3 regions of the Halobacillus trueperi genome follow, and region 3 is predicted to be linked to each of the others. Evidence: predicted binding sites of a transcription regulator. Region 3 holds the regulator's gene; each other region holds the start of a gene.

Region 1 (2,275 bases), on a different contig from region 3:
GGTTACAGGTACTCCAATTAAAGGGAAGCTGACACGCATGTATGGAGGAAAATCCGGAACGACTGACAACGATAGCTGGATGATCGGATTCAGCCCTCAGTACGTTTCCGGTGTATGGGTCGGATATGATGAAGGCAGTAAGCCGCTCAAAGACTTCAACGACCATCGGTATGCGAAAGCCATCTGGGCCGATACGATGGAGAAAATACATGAGACAGAACCTACAGCAGCCTTCATCCCGCCCCCAGGGGTGAAAGGGGTCTACATCGACCCGGAAACCGGCTATGTCGCAGGTCCCAACTGTCCGCAGGAACGGTTAGTGTACATGGAAGAAACTGATATTCCTGAGGATGTTTGTGGCGGAGACGAAAGCAAGGATGTTGATGATGAATTCAAAGATGATCCTTGGTTCAAAGATGTGGTGGACTGGTTCTTTTAATGCGATTCTCGGTTCCTTTGGTGCGCGATTCATGCTCTCTTTGGCGCGAAAGGTCATCCTCAAAACGGATGACCTTTCGCTTTTTTTAACTGCTTTATCACACAGTAAAAAAAGACAGAGAAAACGACCGGGGGAACCGGTCGCTTTCTCTGTCCTAGTAAACATGTATAATCCATGTGTTACTTAATATATTACCCTTATCGCTGATTCGTCAAGATTGGGCGTCTGAATTCTTACACTTTTTTCATGAACATTTTGTGAACAAATCGTGAACACCTTATAAAATGGCAAGGTCAGCGATATCATCCAGGGGAATGCGGATCTTCTCTTTCGTCTGTCCATCAACCCCTGATACGGTGTGATTATTACGGTTCACATGGGTCACCTTCATCCTTATATCTTCATACTCGAAACCATTGTGGACTCTAACCTGGACGGTAAGATTGTCCGTTAGTGCCCTCTGCAAAAGAAAGTCAATCTCGACAGCTTTCTGTTCATCCATAATTCCTTTTTCTACCCGCTGATCTTCTTTCCAAAGTTTTTTCACCATTTCTACATGCTCCGGTAACATGAGCGATGTCCACTTGATCGTCCCGCGATCACGATTCCGGTTATCCATCATTGGTTCCCTCCACCACGAACGTTTGTTCTTATTCTATCATAAAAGAGGGAATCGTAAACTGGAATTTTCATACTTAGCTACATGGTCGTCTCTCTTGTCTAGAAAAAAGGGGTGTACGCTTTATCTACTCCATTTCTTTGTTACCTGCGTTTGCCTTCTTCTGATAACCGAACACGAAAATACAACTCACATAGATCACAAACGCACCTGAAACAAACCATAACCCTGATGTTAAATACTCATGTTCTGCATAAAAAGACCATTTAAACAGGAAATGAAGAATTCCTGAAATCAACCCCACAAGAGCAATCACAAAGTGAAATACTACATCATCTTCTAATATCCTTTTCATAGGATCCACTCCTTTCTTTTACAAAAAATATCAAATGAGAAAGAGGGAAACCCTGCAGATTCCCCTCTCTCCATAACGATGCTATGAGCTTTCAATCATGAATTATTGTACACCTAGAGAGTCTTTCAATTCCTGGGCTGTGTTCTCCCATAGTTCTGGTTTGAAATCACGCAAATATCCTCCGAGCAGCTTTTTCGACTTCTCATCAAGGTGATCGACGACAAAGCGACCCTTCAAGGATTTATCCATGTGGTTCACGTGTTCAGGCATCAATTTGTATCCGCGCTTGATGGACCTGTCCACGACAATCTCACTGGCAGCTACGCCGTGGTAACACGGTCTTCCTTCCTGGTAATCCACCGTTACCCATGCGATCCAATATTTCAGTCCGTTTTTAACGACTTCACGGTCGGTAATGAACTTGATCCGTTTTTCTACTTTACTACGCGCGTGAAGCGCACCCATATCGACATAGGCTTCGTCTTCATTCGGATCCACAATGACCGGGGTCATGTTCTCCAAACTGATGGAACCGACACCATATCCGCCATGACCATCGGTCGAATCATCTTTAAGGATTGTAAATTGGTTCTTCTTTTTATCGTTGCTTTCACCTTTGTTTTTAAATTGATCGAACTCTTTCATAAAGCGATCCTCCTCTTCAATCGTCCTCTTATTTTGTCCCATTTTAACATACAAAACAGTTCTTGTTAGAAGAGATGCTTCATGATTCATTGGTCAAACGTTTGTTTAACCTGCTCGTATTCCTTTTTCAGCATGGAAAACACGACGGTATCCTGAAATCTCTCTCCATCAAAATCTGTTTCCCTTAATACTCCCTCTTCCCGGAAGCCAAAATTAT
Region 2 (2,275 bases), on a different contig from region 3:
GAATCAATTCGGTTTGACGATGTCTGAAACAATCGGACAACTGGACTACTTAGAAAGCGTTGGAAAGCTTAAAGTTTCTTACGTAGACGGAGAGAAATTCTATCAAGCAAATAGGTGATCGAATGAATGAACGAGTAAAAGGAAAAAAAGTGCTTATCACAGGAGCCTCGAGCGGAATTGGCGAATTTCTCGCGATTCACGTTGCGCAGGAAGGCGGAACCCCGATTCTTGTTGCACGGACCGCACACAAATTGGAAATCATCGCAGAGAAGATTGAAGAAGCCTTTGGCGTCAAAAGTCCATGGTACCCTGCGGATTTATCGAATGATGCGGAATGGAAAGATACGATTGACCGGATCTGCTATGAACATGGATCCATTGACGGGTTGATCAATAATGCAGGAATCGCCGTGTTCGATCATGTGGCTGAATCGAACTGGCAGGATATTGAGCGTATGCTGTCTGTGAACGTGAAGTCACTGTTTCGCGCCACGCATCAGCTGCTGCCACATTTGGTGCAGCATGGAGAAGGCCATATCATCAACATAGCTTCACAGGCAGGCAAAATCGCCACACCGAAATCAGCCGTTTATGCAGCGACTAAGCATGCGGTTATAGGTTTCACGAATGCGTTAAGGATGGAAGTAGAGCCTTTAGGCATCTATGTCACTTCCGTCAATCTCGGACCTGTGAGGACGAATTTCTTTCAGCAGGCGGACCCGAGCGGGAAGTATGAGAAATCGGTTGATAAGATCATGCTTGATCCGAACCGTGTAGCAAGAACGGTTGTCCACCATTTATTTACGAAACAGCGAGAAATCAATATGCCTTCCTGGATGGACTCCGGAAGCAAAGTCTACTCTCTCGCACCCGTTGCAATGGAAAAACTCATGCAAAGACAATTCAACAAAAAATGACCGCAATCACACAAAACCTCTTTCCAGGGAAGAGGTTTTTGTATGGGGTGTGATGGAAAAATATGTATGACCTGGTACACCAATATCTGTAAGACCTGGTCAGACAGGAAATGGTAGCAGGAATTGGCACTTGCAAATACGAACATATATTCGCATAATGAGGATATACTAGGTAAAGGAGGTGGAGGCGACATGGGAAATCCGAGCATTGATTATGGAAGGTATCCGGACAGAGGGATTCTGTGTGTGGACATGAAGAGTTTCTATGCGAGCTGTGCGGCGATCGATCGTGGACTCGATCCGCTTACGGTCCCGCTCGCTGTCGTGGCCGATACGAATCGTAAAGGAAGTGTCGTATTGGCTGCGACGCCGGCGATGAAAAAGAAATACGGCATCCGCACAGGGAGCCGCCTGTTTGAAATCCCTTCCGCGCCGGAAATTGTCATCGTCTCCGCGCAAATGAGGAAGTACTTAGAAGTATCCACTCAAGTAACGAACCTTTTTCACAAATTCGTCCCGAAAGAAAAGATCCATACGTACAGCGTTGACGAAAGCTTTTTAGAAGTGGGGGACAACAAAGGGAAATTCGGCGTGCCGGAGGAAACGGCTCAAATGATCGTCGATGAATTAAAAGAAACGTTCCATCTAGATGCAGCGATCGGCATTGGTCCGAACATGTTGCTTTCCAAACTCTGCCTTGATCTTGAAGCAAAAAAGAAGGGCATCGCCCGTTGGACATACCATGACTTCCGCGAGAAGCTGTGGCCGGTCGCTCCCCTGTCAGAAATGTGGGGCATCGGTCCGCGGCTTGAACACCGTCTGAATCGCATGGGGATCTGGTCTGTCGGGCAGTTGGCAAAGTTTCCGCTCGATCGTCTTGAAAAAACGTTCGGAGTGATGGGAAATCAGCTCTACTACCATGCGAACGGCATTGACATGTCCGATCCCGGTGCTCCGATCATTCACGGTCAGGTGAGCTATGGAAAAAGTCAGATTCTCCTTCGTGATTATCAAGATCCCGAAGAGGTGAAGTACGTCATCCTCGAAATGTGTGAAGAAGTCGCCCGTCGCGCCCGGAAAAAAGGCCATGCAGGGAGAACGATTTCTCTCGGGATCGGCTATAGCAAAAGTGAAGGAGCGGGTGGCTTTCACCGGTCCGTATCTATTGAACATCCGACGAGCATTACGATGGACATTTACCACGCCTGCCTCACCCTGTTCCACCGCTTTTTTAATGGCGGGGTTGTCCGCCGCATCTCCGTCACCCTCGGAAACATTACGGAAGATGCGAATGTCCAACTCGACTTGTTTGATGACGGCCGCGATAAAAAAAGAGACCTCGGTTATGTGATGGATGA
Region 3 (2,275 bases):
AACATAGATCCTTCTCCTTTACTCATAGTCTGGATCGTAAAAACATGAAAAAGACAAGAAATCCACAGATCCTTGTCCTTAAACTATATATTACCGTGATTCTTCTTCTTTTTCAAGCGATAGGTATTCCTTGTATCTGCGATGAACCGTAGCCTTCGATACATCATATCCAAGGCCTCTTAGTGTCGCAGCGATATCTTTAAACGTCAGCTCATTTTTCCTTAACCGGACAACTTCTTCAATAGGAAATTTGATTCTCTCACGACCTGGCGCCTGGTCCCGATTGGATAAATTGATTGATGGGTCATAGCCGCCCTCAACGGCTTTTCTCATTCCCCGGCGTATTTTCATATTATGTATTTTCCTCTGGTATTCCTCTACGATCCCCACAATCTGTAAAACCATAGAATCCGACTCTGATAACTGCAACTCTCCCTGATTTGATAAAGAATACACCTTAATATTCAACCGATTCAATTGATGAAACAATGCGATTTTCGTATTCCCACGTCCCAATCGAGTCTCATCCTGAATTAACAGAGCTTCCGCACGCCCGGAAGAAAAACATTCCAGCATACGGAAGATCCCGTCCCGCTCAATATCGTAACCACTCGCTTGTTCTTCAATACATTCCACAACTTCAAATTCGTGACTGTCTGCCATTGAAGTCAACTCGGTTCTTTGGCGGTTTAATGATGTCACTTGAGCTTCTTTTTCCGTACTTACCCTGCAGTATAAAATCACCTTCAATTGAATGTTCCTCTCTCTTTCTCTATTAAACAGCTGTGACCATAGAATAATAGAGAATGATAAAACTAACAATAAAAAGAATAATGTAGGTGTAATCCAGCTTCGATAATTTGTTAAACATACATAACCCCTCCGTTTTCATAGAACGAACGTTCTTAAGAACCTGTGTTCGTGTTTGTTACTTTTATTATATACGAACACAGGTTCTTGTCAATGGTTTTTTCGAACGCGTGTTTGTATTTTTGAATCATAAGTGGTACAATGTGGTTACTATAATCCTATGTACGAGGTGCTAATCTATGAGTAAACTTTCAAAACGGCAGCAGGAAATACTAGATTTTATTAAAGAGCAGGTTTTAATGAAAGGATATCCACCATCCGTAAGAGAGATCGGTCAATCCGTTGGTCTCGCTTCAAGTTCAACAGTACATGGTCACTTATCCAGATTAGAGAAAAAAGGCTACATTAGACGCGATCCGACGAAACCTCGTGCCATTGAAGTCATTGAATTGGAAGAAGATCACAGTATTCCGAGAAGTGAAGCCTCCTATGCTCCAGTAATCGGTAAAGTCACGGCTGGTTCACCGATTACAGCTGTAGAGAATATCGAAGAATATGTCCCGCTTCCAGATACACTCGCAGGATCTGATGACAACACGTTCGTCCTGATCGTCCAGGGGGAAAGTATGATTGAGGCAGGAATTCTAGACGGCGACATGGTCATCGTCAGACAACAGCAAACCGCTCAGAACGGCGACATCGTCGTGGCGATGACAGAAGATGAAGAAGCCACTGTCAAACGATTCTTCAAGGAAAGAAATCACGTTCGTTTACAGCCTGAAAACGCAACAATGGAACCGATCCTATTACAGGACGTATCCATTTTAGGGAAAGTCGTCGGTCTATACAGAACCGTACATTAATTGAAAGAGGCGAGTTTTGTTAAACTCGCCTCTTTCTTTATTTTTGTCATGCTCCATAACTTTTCCGGATGGAGGTTAAAGGAAATACAGACAATATATTATTTTTTCTGAACGTTCTCACTTGTTTTCGTTCATAGCAGTAAGCAATTACATATTCATCCTGAATGTCGACCACTCTAATCACCCGTTGAGACAAATCGCCTTTATGGTTGATATAGATCCATTCCAACTTCATCTTTTCGAGTTTTGAACGTTGGAATAATGCTTCCATTGGTGACACCTCCATAATAGGGAACGTTTGTTCTTACTAATATTATATGTAACACATCCACTAAAGTATACGACCAAAATCTTGAAATTTTCTTCACCCTATTCAAACTGTTTCGTGAGGCATAGAAAAACCCTTGAAGCTATTAGCTTCAAGGGTTTTAAGGTTTAATACGTCTGTAAATATTGTTCGCGTTCCCACGGATGAACCTGTGTGCGGAACATATCCCATTCAATTTCTTTCGCTTCAATGAAATGTTCAAATAGGTGTTCGCCGAGAGCTTCTACCATGATTGGATCTTGATGCAGCTCTTCCAATGCATCATACAAAGTAG

What was found. Region 3 encodes LexA, which represses DNA repair genes until DNA is damaged. Its sites were predicted from a motif close to CGAACATATGTTCG; they were not measured.
Region 1: a site for LexA is predicted at 1,077-1,090, ahead of DYE48_RS09455 (YolD-like family protein). Genes of this name have one in related genera too.
Region 2: a site for LexA is predicted at 1,057-1,070, ahead of DYE48_RS03140 (Y-family DNA polymerase). Genes of this name have one in related genera too.

The regions. Positions count from the first base shown of each region.
Region 1 covers NZ_QUAE01000006.1:34,086-36,360, forward strand. Annotated here, with positions in the region: gene DYE48_RS09450 (transglycosylase domain-containing protein) at 1-439, shown strand, start outside; gene DYE48_RS09455 (YolD-like family protein) at 717-1,061, opposite strand; gene DYE48_RS09460 (hypothetical protein) at 1,186-1,413, opposite strand; gene DYE48_RS09465 (YwhD family protein) at 1,516-2,058, opposite strand; gene DYE48_RS09470 (GNAT family N-acetyltransferase) at 2,145-2,275, opposite strand, start outside.
Region 2 covers NZ_QUAE01000002.1:107,748-110,022, reverse strand. Annotated here, with positions in the region: gene DYE48_RS03150 (MBL fold metallo-hydrolase) at 1-118, shown strand, start outside; gene DYE48_RS03145 (SDR family NAD(P)-dependent oxidoreductase) at 123-917, shown strand; gene DYE48_RS03140 (Y-family DNA polymerase) at 1,110-2,275, shown strand, end outside.
Region 3 covers NZ_QUAE01000005.1:113,947-116,221, reverse strand. Annotated here, with positions in the region: gene DYE48_RS08495 (DUF896 domain-containing protein) at 1-5, opposite strand, end outside; gene DYE48_RS08490 (YneB family resolvase-like protein) at 91-750, opposite strand; gene lexA (transcriptional repressor LexA) at 1,050-1,673, shown strand; gene DYE48_RS08480 (hypothetical protein) at 1,720-1,944, opposite strand; gene glnA (type I glutamate--ammonia ligase) at 2,109-2,275, opposite strand, start outside.